2 regions of the Mesorhizobium sp. WSM4887 genome follow, and region 2 is predicted to be linked to the other one. Evidence: riboswitches for the same ligand, from Rfam matches in the RefSeq annotation. Region 2 holds a riboswitch; the other holds the start of a gene.
What was found. A riboswitch is a leader RNA that binds a small molecule or an ion and turns the genes downstream of it on or off. The one in region 2 is predicted to bind S-adenosylmethionine.
Positions count from the first base shown of each region.

Region 1: linked by a shared signal. The riboswitch ahead of P9230_RS15160 (homoserine O-acetyltransferase) and the one ahead of P9230_RS09160 (O-succinylhomoserine sulfhydrylase) in region 2 are both predicted to bind S-adenosylmethionine.

Region 1 is NZ_JARTVP010000003.1:316,584-324,449, forward strand. Features, by position in the region: gene P9230_RS15135 (DUF1194 domain-containing protein) at 1-74, shown strand, start outside; gene P9230_RS15140 (glycosyltransferase family A protein) at 118-1,053, opposite strand; gene P9230_RS15145 (glycosyltransferase) at 1,255-2,244, opposite strand; gene P9230_RS15150 (Stf0 family sulfotransferase) at 2,342-3,178, opposite strand; gene metW (methionine biosynthesis protein MetW) at 3,127-3,741, opposite strand; gene P9230_RS15160 (homoserine O-acetyltransferase) at 3,830-4,999, opposite strand; SAM riboswitch at 5,090-5,167, opposite strand; gene hisC (histidinol-phosphate transaminase) at 5,303-6,406, shown strand; gene P9230_RS15170 (prephenate/arogenate dehydrogenase family protein) at 6,413-7,351, shown strand; gene P9230_RS15175 (sugar kinase) at 7,348-7,866, opposite strand, start outside.
Region 2 is NZ_JARTVP010000002.1:192,210-200,075, forward strand. Features, by position in the region: gene P9230_RS09145 (Hsp33 family molecular chaperone) at 1-332, shown strand, start outside; gene apaG (Co2+/Mg2+ efflux protein ApaG) at 385-777, opposite strand; gene P9230_RS09155 (ceramide glucosyltransferase) at 996-2,141, shown strand; gene P9230_RS09160 (O-succinylhomoserine sulfhydrylase) at 2,183-3,373, opposite strand; SAM riboswitch at 3,430-3,507, opposite strand; gene P9230_RS09165 (2'-deoxycytidine 5'-triphosphate deaminase) at 3,643-4,737, shown strand; gene P9230_RS09170 (ABC transporter substrate-binding protein) at 4,820-5,587, shown strand; gene araD1 (AraD1 family protein) at 5,637-6,626, opposite strand; gene mmsB (multiple monosaccharide ABC transporter permease) at 6,835-7,866, opposite strand, start outside.

The DNA of each region.
Region 1 (7,866 bases), on a different contig from region 2:
CGACCGACTGCCTGCTTGGCGAACGGCTGCGGCAGCGGTTTTCCGATCCGTATTTTCCGGAGCTGGATCGGTGAGGTCCCAATTTGCACTGTTTCGGCCAGAGCGCCGCGCTGTGCCTCAGGCCGCTCTGGCGCCGTATTTGGCGCGGAACTCGTCATAGCAATCGCGGCGCCAGCGCCGGCCGACGACATAGCCGCGCAGCAGTTCGGTCGGCGAGTAGCCGAGCGCCTTTGACGACCGATTGGCGAGATAGCCCGAAAAGGCCTGTGGCAGCCTCCCCTTCAATATGTCGGCGATGATCTGCCGCGCGATCATATAGGGCGGCACGTCGGGATAGCGGTCGGCAATATAAGGATGTTTGCCGATCAGGTTGGCGTAGGCCTCGACATAGCCGTCGCGCCGGCCGGAGATCGAATTTTCCGAATTGTATTTCTTCCAGTCGATATCATCCGACAGCAAGGCGCCGCTGCGGTTGGCAAAACGCAGCAGCAATTCGCGGTCCTGCATGCGCGTGATATCGCTGTCAAAGCCGCCGATCGCAAGCAGCGATTCGTGCCGGGCGGTGATCGCCGAGCCAGCGATGAAGATCGTCTGCGAGACCAGGGCGCGCTGCAGCCTGCTCTTGTCGAGCAAGGCCTGACGATTGATGCATTTGGTGCTGCGGCCGCCCTTGACCGAGATGAAGGAACTGATCAGCACTTCGAGCGAGGGGTTCCTGTCGAAGTGCGACAGCGTCCGGTCGAGGCGGTCCGGCAGATAGACATCGTCCGAATCAAGAAAGGTCACGATCGGCGCCCGCGCGCGCTCGATGCCCGCGTTGCGCGCGGCATTGGCGCCGCGCCATTTCGCGCCGACATAGATCAGTCTGGGATCGCGAATCTCGGCCAGCGCCAAGGCCGTTCCGTCGGTCGAACCGTCGTCGACAACAATGTGCTCGAAGCGGGTAAGTGTCTGGGCAAGAACACTTTCCACCGCGCGCACGACCTGGCTTCGCCGGTTGTGCGTCGGCGTGATCACGGTGATCAGCGGAGCTGGGTCGAAGGCAGTCGGCATCTAACTTTCGTTATGGGCAGATAAACGATGACCGTAAGATACTCGCACAACCTGCCTCCATATCCGCCCCCGGATGGATTCGGCAAACGCTACAGAAAAGAGCCGCCTATGTCACCTGAGGTGTCGCATCGGGGTCAAGTTCAGAGCGTGTTTCCTCAAAGTTATGCGGTTTGAAAGCAACACTTCGCGGCGGTTTATCCTTCAACTATGCCCGACATAGTCAGGCACGGTTTCGATTTCGTCGCTTACGAGACCGGCAGCGAGGCTGAAATGACCAAGAAATGCCAGGGTATAAAAAGCCAGGCCTACCACCAGTGAAAACGGGATCTGCCAAAGAGGCATACCCGTTTGCGGCGCGTGGCTGAGCACGCGTCGCGTCGTGCGCCACGACATGGTCCACCAGCGACTGAACGACTTGACGATCCGCTGGCTGCGACTGGGGGCATGAAGCGCGACGAACTTGCGGTCGGCGTCCCTGCCGGTCACCAACGCGCGCCAATAGAAGAACCGCCAGCCACGCGGAGAGTAGTGGTAAACGCGCGCATCGACGTTAACGATCTTGTGGCCCTCGCGCCGAAGCTGGTGCATCAGCAGCGTGCAGGACACCTTGAAGCCGTTATGTGCCGGGAAAGGGTGGTTGACGATCCAATGGCGCCGGAAGGCGACATTGTTGGCATTGATCGCCCGCTTGGAGGCGAATCTTTCATCTCCGCGGGCCATCGGGAAGAACCAGATCAAGGCGAAGGTTCTCGAGAAGAAGTCGTCATAGGACAGATAGGTATGGCCGTTCACGCAGACGGTTTGCGGCTGTTGAAACGGCTGCAGCAGATTTGAAAGCCAACCTGACTGAGGGACCGTGTCCGAATCCAGGAAAACGACGATGTCTCCTTCGGTCAAAAGCACGCCGTTGTTCTTGAGTTCGTAATACCGACCGTCGGGGCAAGCTGTGATTGTCAGGTCGGCAACCTGCATCAATTCAGGCGCTTCAGCTTCAATGCTCGCTTGCAGCAAGCTGCCGTCCGAATCGGGCCCGCCATACGACACGACAACTTTTGGCCTTGCAAAACCCGTAGCGGAAACAGCCGCGATTTCGCGCGCCAGTGACTTCAGCCCCAGGCCGATCTCGTTCCAGTCGATGGATTTGGCGTTCTCCATCTCCATGACGATCGAATAGATCGGGTGTTCAGCCATAGATAATCACCACCAGTTTTGCCGGTACAGTCGCTATAGCCCTGCGGGGTATGCCGTCAAACGATTCTCGGTGCCATTCTATTTGCAAGTTTGCGCTTCAATCGCATGATTCTTTGTAGATCTTCAGGAACCCGCGCTTTTTTCTGTGCGGGAAGCTCGACGGGTCGGCATATTCAGACAGGAAACGTTTTCTCCATTCGTCATTGGTCGCGTCGCGCTGGATTTCGAGACCTGATCCGAGATTCGTTCCCCAGACAGGCTCGACCCCGGCCAACTGGGCAATTTTCTCGAGGCTTCCTCTCGGGTTTTGCTGGACCTGCTCGTAAGTTAGCGCAAGAAAGGACAGCCCGTTTTTCGCGAACCACCCGTCCCAGGCTAGATTTTCCATCAGAATCTTTTCGAGCGATTCGGCGATAGCCTCGCCGTCATAGCGTGGGGATGCGCGATTGACCTCGCTAGAGCGGAATCTGCGGGTTTGGCGCGCACGCGCCCATGAGATCGCCTGACCCAGCAAATCGCTGCGCGTCAGGCGCACATAGTGAAGGTTGGGAAGACTGGCGGGGAGGTTCACCTTCTTGGCAACTTGAGCGAATTGACTCGCAAAAAGCTTGATCGCGTAGATTCCGGAAGAGGACCGTCCTTCCGTCAGCGCCCTCAGAAGCTGCCCTCTGGCATCGCGCGGATAGCCTGGCTGTTCGAGCAGCCGGCGCCCGCCAAACCACTCCAGTGGATTGCCCAGCCCGGCGAAAGCCATCAGTCCTGCAAGATGATTGCTGCCGGTACGCGGCGAAGTGCACACAAGAATCCCTGTGCTTATCTCCGACAGAATTTCCGACGGGATTTGAACCACGGCCGGCCGGCGTCGAAAGAGATCGAGCGAGATCATCGTTTCAGCAAGAACACCGCCTGCTGGCCGAAGAAGTTCCAGAACCACCAGGGCATCGACAGGCCGATCTTCTGGCCGTTGGCGTCGAGCGCGGTCGCCTTCTCGACCGTCGCGCCGAGCTCTTCGCACAGATTGACGAAGTCGCGAATGGTGCAGAAGTGGATGTTCGGCGTGTCGTACCAGGAATAGGGCAGGTCCTTGGTGACCGGCATCCTGCCCTTGATCAGCAGCGAGAAGCGCACGCGCCAATGGCCGAAATTGGGGAAGGAGACGATCGCGCGGTTGCCGATCCGAAGCAGCTCGTCGAGCACAAGTTTCGGGTTGCGGGTCGCCTGCAGCGTTTGCGACAGGACGACGAAATCAAAACCTTTGTCGGGGTAGAATTCGAGGTCCTTGTCGGCATCGCCCTGGACGACGGAAAGGCCGCGCGCCACACATTCGTTGACGCCGCGCTGCGACAGCTCCAGGCCGCGGCCATCGACCCGCTTGGTCGCCTGCAGAACCTCCAGAAGCACGCCGTCGCCGGAGCCGACATCGAGCACGCGCGAATGCGGCGGGATGAGATCGGTGACGACTTCGAGGTCGACACGCTGGGCGCGATTGACGCTCATGGGCACACCTCCGGCCTTTGAGCATTTCCAGCCAGTCGGAATCTCGGCGCCTCAGAAATGCGCCCAGGACACAGAGATCGCGCGCCACTCATAGGCTGAGCCCCCTTGCGCGCGCGGCCGAGGCTATGAAGCCGTTGATGGCCGCGAACAATTCCGGTTCGTCGAGCAGGAAAGCGTCATGGCCGCGATCGGTCTCGATCTCGACGAAGGAGACGGACGCGCCGGCGGCGTTCAGCGCATGCACGATCGAGCGGCTTTCCTCGGTCGGGAACAGCCAGTCGCTTGTGAACGACACGAGGCAGAAGCGTGTCTTGGTGCCGGCGAAGGCATCCGCCAGCCGTCCGCCGTGGTCGGCGGCGAGGTCGAAATAGTCCATAGCGCGGGTCAGATAGAGGTAGGAGTTGGCGTCGAAGCGGTCGACGAAGGTCATGCCTTGATGGCGCAGATAGCTTTCGATCTGGAAATCGGCGTCGAAGCCGAAGGTCAGCGCCTCGCGATCCTGCAGGTTGCGGCCGAACTTGCGGTGCAGCGCTGCTTCCGAGAGGTAAGTGATGTGCGCGGCCATGCGCGCCACGGCGAGGCCCTTTTCCGGCCGCCTGCCGAAATCGAGATATTTGCCGCCGTGCCAGTCCGGATCGGCCATGACGGCCTGCCGCCCGACCTCGTGGAAGGCGATGTTCTGCGAGGAATGGCGGGCGCCGGTGGCGATTGGCAACGCGGAGAAGACGCGTTCCGGGTAGCTTGCGGCCCATTGCAGCACCTGCATGCCGCCCATCGAGCCGCCGAGCACGCAGAACAGCTTCTCGATGCCGAAATGATCGACCAGCATCAGCTGCGCCCGCACCATGTCGCGGATGGTGATGATCGGCAGGTCGAGCCCATAGGGCCTGCCTGTCGCCGGATCGGTCGAGGCCGGGCCGGTGGAGCCGAGGCAGCCGCCGATGACGTTGGCGCAAATGACAAAAAAGCGGCTGGTGTCGATGATCCTGCCGGGGCCGATCAGCACCTCCCACCAGCCCGGCTTGCCGGTCACGGGATTGGTGCTGGCGACATGCTGGTCGCCGGTCAGCGCGTGGCAGACGAGGATGGCGTTGGAGCGGGCGTCGTTGAGGGCGCCGTAGGTCTGGTAAGCGACCTGGAACGGCGACAGCACGGTGCCCGCATCGAGTTTTAGCGGCTTGTCGGGACCGAACTGCAACACCGGGCTCGACGGTTGGTCGGCCTCGTGGTTGGTCCTTGGAGCGCGCTGAGCGGCCATTGCATTCCCCATCCAGTCGCATCGATCTCGCGATACGGCGTCCGGCCGGCAACGGACAACAAAAAACCGGCCTGCCTTCGCAAAGCCGGTTACAGGTTGCAAACGGCCCTTTAGCGAATTGTTTAACGTGGCTGCAAGCCGACCGGCCAAATCACCACGGGAGATCCGGCTGTTCTTCTAGGGCCAGCGCCGCGCTTCGTCAACGGTCTGCCTACGAGCGAGCGCGCCGGCACTCGACATTCGGGGCCACGGCCTGTATTTCCGCTGCGGCCTCGAACCAAGGCCTCTCGACGGATTTGTGACATGAAGCAGGATCAGCCACGTCCGACGCCCCGCGCGGGCATCATGGACATCGAGGCCTATGTGCCGGGAAAAAGTACCGCGCCGGCCGGCGTGACGAAGGTCTACAAGCTGTCGTCCAATGAGAATCCGCTCGGGCCCTCGCCGAAGGCGATCGAGGCCGCCCGGGAGGTGGCTGCCAAATTGGACGTTTATCCCGACGGCTCCGCCCGCCGGCTGCGCGAGGCGATCGCCGATGTGCACGGCCTCAATCCGGCAAACATCGTCTGCTCCAATGGCTCCGACGAGATCCTGGGGCTGCTGGCGCAGACCTATCTCGCGCCGGGAGACGAGGCCGTGTTCACCGAACACGCCTTCATGGTTTACAAGATCTATATCCAAGCCGCCGGCGCCAAGCCGGTGGCGGTCAAGGAGACGGACGAGCGCGCCGACATCGACGCAATCCTCGCCGCGGTGACGCCGGCGACGCGGATCGTGTTCCTCGCCAACCCCAACAATCCGACCGGCACTTATGTGCCGTTCCAGGAGGTGCGCCGGCTGCATGCCGGACTGCCCAAGAGCGTGCTCCTGGTGCTCGACGCGGCCTATGCCGAATATGTGCGGCGCAACGACTATGAAGCCGGCATCGAGCTGGCCGGGAGCTCGGAGAACGTGGTCATGACCCGCACCTTCTCCAAGCTCGGCCTCGGCGGCGCACGCATCGGCTGGATGTACGGACCGGCGCATATCGTCGATGCCATCAACCGGGTGCGCGGGCCCTTCAACGTCAATGCAACCGCGATCGAGGCTGGCATCGCGGCCATCCGCGACCGCGCCCATGTCGAGCGCAGCGTTGCGCATAACGAGAAGTGGCTTGCCTGGGTCAGCGAGGAGCTGACCGGGCTCGGGCTGCGCGTGACGCCCAGCGTCGGCAATTTCCTGCTGATCCACTTCCCCGACAACAAAAAGCATTCGGCAGCGGCCGCGGACGACTATCTCAGCGCGCGCGGCTACATCCTGCGGCGCGTCACCGGCTACGGCTTTCCCAACGCGCTGCGCATGAGCATCGGCATCGAGGAGGCCAATAGCGGCGTCGTCGAGGCGCTCAAGACATTTCTGAAAAGCTGAAGCACCATGACAGCACCGATGTTCGGAAGAATAGCGCTGGTCGGCATCGGCCTGATCGGTTCGTCGCTGGCCCGCGTCATCCGCCGGGAAGGCCTGGCGCGCCACATCGCTGTCGCGACGCGCAGCCAATCGACGCTCAAGCGCGCCGAGGAACTGGGTCTCGGCGATTCCTACACGACCGAGGCCGAAGACGCGGTGCGCGACGCGGATCTCGTCATCGTCTCGGTTCCGGTCGGCTCGTCCGGCGAGGTCGCGGCCGAGATCGCGCCGGCGCTGAAGAAAGGCGCGATCCTCACCGATGTCGGCTCAACCAAAGCTTCGGTGATCGCGCAAATGCAGCCGCATGTGCCCGTCGGTGTGCATTTCATCCCCGGGCACCCGCTGGCGGGCACGGAAAAGTCCGGGCCGGATGCCGGCTTCGCCGATCTCTTCGACAACCGCTGGTGCATCTTCACGCCGCTGCCGGGCACGGATCCGGAGGCGCTGGAAAAGCTCTCCGAATTCTGGCGGCGCTGCGGCTCCAACATCGACACGATGGACCCGCAGCATCACGACATGACCTTGGCCATCGTCTCGCATCTGCCGCATATCATCGCCTACAACATCGTCGGCACCGCCGACGACCTGGAATCGGTGACCAAGACGGAAGTCATCAAATACTCCGCTTCCGGTTTTCGCGACTTTACCCGACTGGCCGCTTCCGACCCGACCATGTGGCGGGACGTGTGCCTGCACAACAAGGACGCGATCCTGGAAATGCTGGCGCGCTTCTCGGAGGATCTGGCCTCGTTGCAGCGAGCGATCCGCTGGGGCGACGGCGAAAAGCTGTTCGACCTGTTCACGCGCACGCGCGCCATCCGCCGCTCGATCATTGAGGCCGGCCAGGATATCGATGTGCCGGATTTCGGCCGTCAGGCCGTGGAGCACCCGGGGGCCAAGCCCTAGGCCTTCTGCTCGATCTGTCCCGATGGGGGCCAGTGCGCCGCCATCATGGCCATTGTCTCGGCTCTGTCCGGAGCGCCGAGCCGGCCGCCGAAGCGCAGGCATTTAAGCGCGGCGGCGGCGCTGGCAAAGCGCAGCGCCTGCTCGGGCGGCATGGCTTCGGCAAGGCCGACGGCGAAGGCGCCGTGGAAGACGTCGCCGGCGGCGAGCGTGTCGACCGCCTTGACCTTCGGCGCCTCGACATGCCGGACGCGACCGGTTCCCCGATCATGCCACCAGGTTCCGGCAGCGCCGCCCGTCACCGCGACGAAGGCGTCGGTGCGCGAGGCGAGATCGGCGCATGCGCTTTCCGGATCGAGCGCATGGCCGCAGACGATCCGCGCCGCCGGCTCCGAGGCGACGATGTGCGAGGCCAACGGCAAAAGCCGCTCGAGCACGTCGATCGGCGCGGTGTCGGCGTCGAGGATCGCCGGACGGCCGGCGTCCCGCGCGGCCGCCAAGGCAAGTGCCGCGGCGCC
Region 2 (7,866 bases):
ATCCGCGAGACGTGGCGCACGAACCGGCCGACAATTCCTGGCGGGAACTCTTGGCGCTGCTCGGCACCATTGAGCCGACCGAGCTCATCGATCCGACGGTGGGCGCCGAGCGGCTGCTCTACCGGCTGTTCCACGAGCACGGCGTGCGCGTCTTCCGCGGTGTGCCGGTTGCCGACCAGTGCTCCTGCTCGCGCGACAAAATCCGAGGCATTCTCGAAGGCTTTTCGGCCGAGGAGATCAAGGACTCGACCGAGGACGGCGGCATCCATGTCGCCTGCGAGTTCTGCTCGACGCAGTACGACTTCGATCCGGCGGAGTTTGCGGCGGAGTGAGAAAGCTCCGGTTCCTCGCCCCCGCTTTGCGGAGGCGGGGAACTCGAGTTCTTTAATTCACCGTCCTCTTCGTCCCCGGCATATCGAGCGAGAAAGCCGGAATGGCGACGTCGAACGTTTCGCCGCGGCCGTTGCGCATCGTGTAGTGGCCGACCATGATGCCGGATGGCGTCGAGAGCGGGCATCCCGACGTGTACTGATAGCTGTCGCCGGGGTTGAGCTCCGGCTGGTCGCCGACCACGCCCTCGCCGCGCACCTCTTCGACTCGGCCACGCCCGTCGGTGATGTGCCAGTAGCGCGACAGAAGCTGCACGAACTCGTCCGACCGGTTGTCGATCGTCACCTGGTAGCCCCATACATAACGGTTCTCGGACGGATCGGAACGGTCCTCGAGATAGAACGGCCTGACCTGCACTTCGATGTTGCGCGTCACGGCGCGATACATGAGCCACTCCGGTGCCGCAGGGAACATTTTAGCGCGCTTCGCGGTTCTACCTCCGCAGCGTCGCCAGCCTGCCGGCTTTTCCACCGCAAGTGCCGACAAACAATGTCATTTAAGTGACACATGACAATGTTGGTGTGCACAAACCGTGCGGGCGACTCGGGCGCTTTGTCGAGTGATGAAACGGCCTCGGGCGGCCTTTCCGGAGTGACCAGATCTCGATGGAACTGACCCTCGCAGCCGCCTTTGCCTCCTCGGCCCTTCTTTTTTCCAACCTTGCCAGCATCCTGCTCGCGTCGTCGCGGCTGAAGCCCAGGCGGGTCATTCCTCCGCCTTCCAGCAAACAGCCGCCTGTCTCGATCGTCGTGCCGTCGCGCGGCGTGGAGCCGTTCACGCAGGAGACGCTCGACCGCGCCTTCTCGCTCGATTGGCCGCGCTACGAAATGATCTTCTGCGTCGCGCACGCCGAAGATCCCGTGGTCAAGCTGATCAACGCCGCCATCGCGCGATTTCCGAATGTTCCGGCGCGGCTCCTCGTCGGCGATGACAGGATCAGCGCCAATCCCAAGCTCAACAACTGCATCAAGGGCTGGCAGGCGGCGCGGCACGACTGGGTGATCCTCGCCGATTCCAACGTGCTGATGCCCAAGGACTATGTCCAGCATCTGATGGCGGCCTGGGGACCGGACACCGGCCTCGTCTGCTCGACGCCGATCGGCTCGCGGCCGGACGGTTTCTGGGCCGAAGTCGAATGCGTCTTCCTCAACACGCTGCAGGCGCGCTGGCAATATGCCGGCGAAGCGCTCGGCCTTGGCTTCGCCCAGGGCAAGAGCATGCTGTGGAACAAGCCGATGCTGGATGCAAATGGCGGCATCCAGGCGTTGGCCGCCGAAATCGCCGAGGACGCGGCGGCGACCAAGCTGGTCAACAGCCTTGGCCTTCGGGTCAATCTCGTGGCCGCGCCCTTCGAGCAGCCGCTCGGCCAGCGCACGCTCGCCGAAATCTGGTCGCGCCAGGCGCGCTGGGCGCGGCTGCGCCGCGTCACCTTCCCATTGTTCTTCGCGCCCGAAATCCTGACCGGTGTGGTCGCGCCGCTGCTTCTGGCGCTGATCGCGGCGGCAAGCGCCGGTGTCAGCCTGCCCGCGACCGCGCTCTGCGTGCTGGCGATGGCCTATGTGCCCGAATGCATGCTCGCCTGGTCCAAGGGCTGGTATCTGTCGCCGCGCAGCGTCACCGCGATGATCGTGCGCGACGTGATGCTTCCCGCCATCTGGGCGCGCGGCTGGCTTGGCGGAGCCGTCGAATGGCGTGGCAACGCAATGACCATCCGCAACAGCGGGATGACTCAACTCGAAGAGATTGCTTGAGCCGGCTGCGGCTCAAGCGCGCTGTTTGCAGCCGTGGCGGTTCATTCCTTCGCCGCCTTGAGCGCCTGTTCGATGTCGGCGAGCAGGTCGTCGGTATCCTCCAGCCCGACGGAGAGCCTGAGCGTGCCTGGTCCGATGCCGAGCTCGGCGCGCGCCTCGTCGCTGAGGTTTTTGTGCGTCGTCGTCGCCGGATGCGTGATCAGGCTCTTTGCGTCGCCGAGGTTGTTCGAGATCAGCACGATGTCGAGCGCGTTCTGCAAGGCGAAGGCCGCCTGCTTGCCGCCCTTGACGTCAAGGCAGATCAGCGTCGAGCCGCCCGACATCTGCTTCCTGACGATATCCGCCTGGGGATGGTCGGCCCGGCCCGGATAGATGACGCGGGCGATCTCCGGCCTGCTAGCCAGGAAGTCCGCGATCTTGCCGGCGCTTTCGGTCTGCTGGCGCACGCGCAGCGGCAGCGTCTCGAGGCCCTTCAGCAGCGTCCATGCGTTGAATGGCGACAGGCTCGGGCCGGTGTGCCGGAAATAGTCGTGCAAGTTCTCGTCGATCCACTTCTTGTCCGACAGGATGACGCCGCCGAGGCAGCGGCCTTGTCCGTCGATATGCTTGGTCGCCGAGTAGACCACGATATGGGCGCCGAGCTGCAGCGGCTTCTGCTGCAGCGGCGTGGCAAAGACGTTGTCGACGATCACGCGTGCGCCGATCGAATTGGCTAAAGCGGCGACAGCGGCGATATCGACCACTTCCAGCGTCGGGTTGGTCGGGCTTTCCAGGAAGAACAGCTTGGTGTTCGGCCTGACCGCTTTTTCCCAATTGGCAATGTCGGTGCCGTCGATCAGCGTCGCCTCGATGCCATAGCGCGGCGCCAGCGTCTCGACCACCCAGCGGCACGAACCGAACAGGGCTCGCGCCGCAACGATGTGATCGCCGGCCTTGACGCTGCAGAGCAGGGCGGCGGACACGGCGGCCATGCCGGAAGCGGTGGCGCGTGCGTCTTCCGCGCCTTCCAGCGCGCACATGCGCTTCTCGAACATATCGACGGTCGGGTTGGCGTAGCGCGAATAGATGAAGCCGGGTTCCTCGCCCTTGAAGCGGGCTTCCGCTGCCTGGGCCGTCTCGTAGACATAGCCTTGGGTGAGATACATCGCCTCGGCGGTCTCGCCGAAGCCGGAACGCAGCGTCCCGCCATGCACGAGTGCCGTCTGAGGTTTCCAGTTACGCGTCTTGGTCATCGCCCTGCTTCCAAACACAAAAAAACCGGCCGCGACGTCGCAACCGGTCCATACGGCCTTGCGGCCCGACGGTCCTTTAGCGACTTGTTTAACGTGGCTGCAAGCCGACCGGCCAAATCACCACGGGATAACGACCCTTTAGACCCGCACCGCGCTTGCGTCAATTGCCGGCTTGATTAAGAGGTTTGTACCAGGCAGCTTCCGCAAAAGTGTCCCGCGGTTTTGCGACAGGAAACTGCGACGACAATGACTTCGCCCGGAGCCAGACATTGCGGCAGACAGGCATTCTTCCCGATCAGGACATCGCGGCGCTCTTCCAGTCGGGCGCGCTGAAGTCGCCGCGCGCGCTCGACACCAACCAGATCCAGCCGGCCAGCCTCGATCTCAGACTGGGCGACAAGGCCTTTCGCGTGCGCGCTTCCTTTCTGCCCGGTCCCGATCATCTGGTGGCCGACAAGCTGGACCGGCTGAAGCTGCATGAGATCAATCTCGCCGAGGGCGCGGTGCTGGAGACGGGCTGCGTCTACATCGTGCCGCTGCAGGAAAGCCTCGCGCTGTCAGCGGAAGTCTCGGCTTCGGCCAACCCGAAGAGCTCGACCGGACGACTCGACATTTTCACGCGTGTCATGACCGACCGTGGCCATGAGTTCGACAAGATCGCCGCCGGCTATCATGGCCCGCTCTATCTCGAGGTCAGCCCGCGCACCTTCCCGATCGTCGTGCGCGCCGGCTCGCGCCTGTCGCAGATCCGCTTCCGCACCGGCAACGCGGTGCTGTCGGAGAATGAGTTGCGTGACCTCCATCACGCCGAGATGCTGGTTGCGACCGAGCCGCCCAACATCTCCGGCGGCGGCATTGCGCTCTCTATCGATCTCGACGGCGACAAGGACGGCCTGGTCGGCTATCGCGGCAAGCACCACACCGGCCTCGTCGACGTCGACAAGCGCGCCGCTCAGGATGTGGTCGACTTCTGGGAACCGCTCTACAAGAGCGGGGCCGGCGAGCTCGTGCTCGACCCGGACGAGTTCTACATCCTGGTCTCTCGCGAAGCCGTGCACGTGCCGCCGCTCTATGCCGCCGAGATGACGCCTTTCGATCCGCTGGTCGGCGAGTTCCGCGTCCACTATGCCGGCTTTTTCGACCCGGGCTTCGGCCATTCCGCCGCCGGCGGCAGCGGCAGCCGCGCGGTGCTTGAAGTGCGCAGCCACGAGGTGCCGTTCATCCTCGACCACGGCCAGATCGTAGGCCGCCTCGTCTACGAGCATATGCTGAAGCGGCCGCAGGCGCTCTATGGCAGCGAGCTGGGTTCCAACTATCAGGCGCAGGGGCTGAAGCTCTCCAAGCATTTTCGCGCCGCGCGCTGATCGCCAGGCTGTGCTTGCCCGGCCTCGCGCGCCGTGCTTGGCTGCGTCTGAGCATGTAGCAACTGAACCCAAGGGGATGAAAATGCAGATATCCAGATGGATCCTGTCGGCTGCGGCCGCCGCCATGCTGGCGCTCGGCGTCGGTTCGGTAGACGCGGCCGAAAAGATCAAGATCGGCACCGAGGGCGCCTATCCGCCCTTCAACACCATCACGCCGGACGGCAAGGTGGAAGGCTTCGACATCGACATCGCCAATGCGCTCTGCGCGCAGATGAAGATCGAATGCGAGATCGTCACCCAGGATTGGGATGGCATCATTCCGGCCCTGCAGGCCAAGAAATTCGACGCCATCATCGCCTCGATGAGCATCACCGAGGAACGCAAGAAGCAGGTCGCCTTTACCCACAAATACTACACCACGCCGCTTGCGCTGGTCGCCCTGAAGGACGCCGATATCGCCTCGACCGAGCCGGCCTCGCTTGCCGGCAAGACGGTCGGTGCCCAGGCCTCGACCACCCAGGCCAACTACGCCCAGGACGTCTACGCCAAGGCCGGCGCCGAGGCGAAGCTCTACCCGACCCAGGAAGAGGCGGTCACCGATCTGCTCAACGGCCGGCTCGACGCCGTCATCTCGGACAAGTTCGTGCTGGTCGACTGGATGAAGAAGGCGAGCGACGGCTGCTGCAAGCTGGTGGGCGACGTCAAGGGCACCGAGACCGAGGCCGGCATCGCCGTGCGCCTGGAGGACGCCGCCCTGCGCGACCGCCTCAACGCGGCAATCGACGCCATTGTTGCCGACGGCACCTACAAGAAGATCCAATCGAAGTATTTCGATTTCGATATTTATTGAGGTTGAAGCTGCCAATCTCCCCCCTCGTGGGGGAGATCACGCTCTAACCTCACAGCGCCTTCACCGCCACCTTCACTGGCTTCTCGATCTCGAGCGGGTTGCGCAGCGGCAGGCCGAAATCCTTGGCCTCGATCTCGAACGTATCGCCTTCCTCGGTCCTGACGCCGTCTGCGAACGAGAGTGTGGCGGTGCCGAACATGTGCACATGCACGTCGCCCGGCTGGCGGAAGGCTGAATATTTGAAATGGTGATGCTCGAGATTGGCGATGGTGTGCGACATGTTCGCCTCGCCGGACAGGAACGGCTTTTCCCAAAGCACTTTGCCGTCGCGCCAGATTCGTGAAGAGCCCCTTATGTCGGCGGGCAGCTCGCCGATCAGGATTTCCGGTCCGAACGAGGCGTTGCGCAGCTTGGAATGGGCGAGGAACAGGTAGTTCACGCGCTCGGTCACATGGTCGGAAAACTCGTTGGACAGCGTGAAGCCGACGCGGAACGGCGCGCCGTCGTCGCCGATGACATAGATGCCGGCGATCTCCGGCTCCTCGCCGGCGTCTTGCGCGAAGGCCGGCGACATCAGCGCGGCACCGGGCGCCACCGCCATGGTGCCGTTGCCCTTGTAGAACCATTCCGGCTGCACGCCGATCTCGCCCTTGGCCGGCTTGCCGCCCTCCAGCCCCATGCGGAACATCTTCATGGAATCGGTGAGCTGCTCCTCGCCGTCGCTGAGCTTCTTGTGCATGGAATCGCGTGTCGCGGCGGAGCCGAGATGTGTAAGCCCGGTGCCGGTAAGGTGGAGATGCGCGGGGTCGGGATGGTTGATCGGCGACACCAGGCGTCCCTTCTTGTAGACGGCGTCGAGGTCGACCGTCTCGCCATAGCCCTTGCGCTCGATCAGCGCCTCGAGCCCGGTGCCGGTGCGGGCTGCCTCCATCGCCAGCGAATAGACGCTGCGCGCGCCGTTGATGATCCGGGTCTTGCCGCCGCTGCGGGCAACGACGCGGATCGTCTCGGCGTCATCGAGGATCTGGGAAATCAGCATGATGAACCCTCTCTCTTTTGCCTTGGCCCGGCTGCCGATTGGCAAGCCCTGACCGGCGCGGCCCGGAACCGATCCGCGCCACGGTTGAAACTCTTCGTCCGGATTGCACTCGCGAGCCTGGTCCTTCCAGGACTTCTTCGCGCCGACGGGTTGCCGGCAGCTTCGCGATCTAGAACCCGTATGCCTCCTTAGTCCTTGCCTCCGGCCTCTACGCCTTGTTCTTGTTGTAGACGTCGAAGATGACGGCACCGAGCAGCACCAGGCCTTTGACCACCTGCTGCCAGTCGACATTGACGCCCATGATCGACATGCCGTTGTTCATCACGCCCATGATGAAGCCGCCGACCACGGCGCCGATGACCTGTCCGACACCGCCCATCGCCGAGGCGCCCCCGATGAAGACCGCGGCGATCACGTCGAGCTCGCTGCCCAGACCGGCGGCCGGGACGGCCTGGCCGAGGCGAGCGGCGATGATCAGGCCGCCGAGCGCCGACAGCACGCCCATGTTGATGAAGACGAGCAGCGTCAGCCTTTCGGTGTTGATGCCCGACAGCTGCGCCGCCTTGGCGTTGCCGCCCATCGCATAGATGCGGCGGCCGATGGTCATGCGCTTGGTGACGAAGACGAACAGCGAGATCAGCACGCCCATCACCAGAAGCACCACCGGCAGGCCCCTGTAGCTGGCGAACTGGAAGACCAGGAACAGCGCCAGCGCGCTGCCGACCAGCGTCTTGACGACGAACAGCGGGAAGGGCTCGGCCTCATAGCCATGCCGTTCGCGCTTACGCCGTGTTCTGAAGCCGAAATAGGCATAGGCGAGCACCGCGACCAGACCGAGCACGATCGTCGTCATGTGCAGCGTAAGGCCGCTGCCGACGATGGTCTTGCCGGCGGCATTCACCGTCGGCGGAATGAGCGTCAGCGGGCCGATGACGTCGGGGATGAAGCCGGAGCTCAACGCCTTGAAGCTGTCGGGAAGCGGACCTACCGAGGAGCCGCCGCCAAGCAGTGCCTGGCAGATGCCGCGGAAGATCAGCATGCCCGCCAGCGTCACGATGAAGCTCGGTATTCGGTGATAGGCGATCCAATAGCCTTGCGCCGCGCCGATAAGCGCACCGACGATCAGGCAAACGATCGAGACCACCAGTGGATTGCTGAATATACCGAGCGGCCAGATGACCATCATCATTGCGGCAAGCGCGCCGATGAAGCCGGCGACCGATCCCACGCTGAGGTCGAT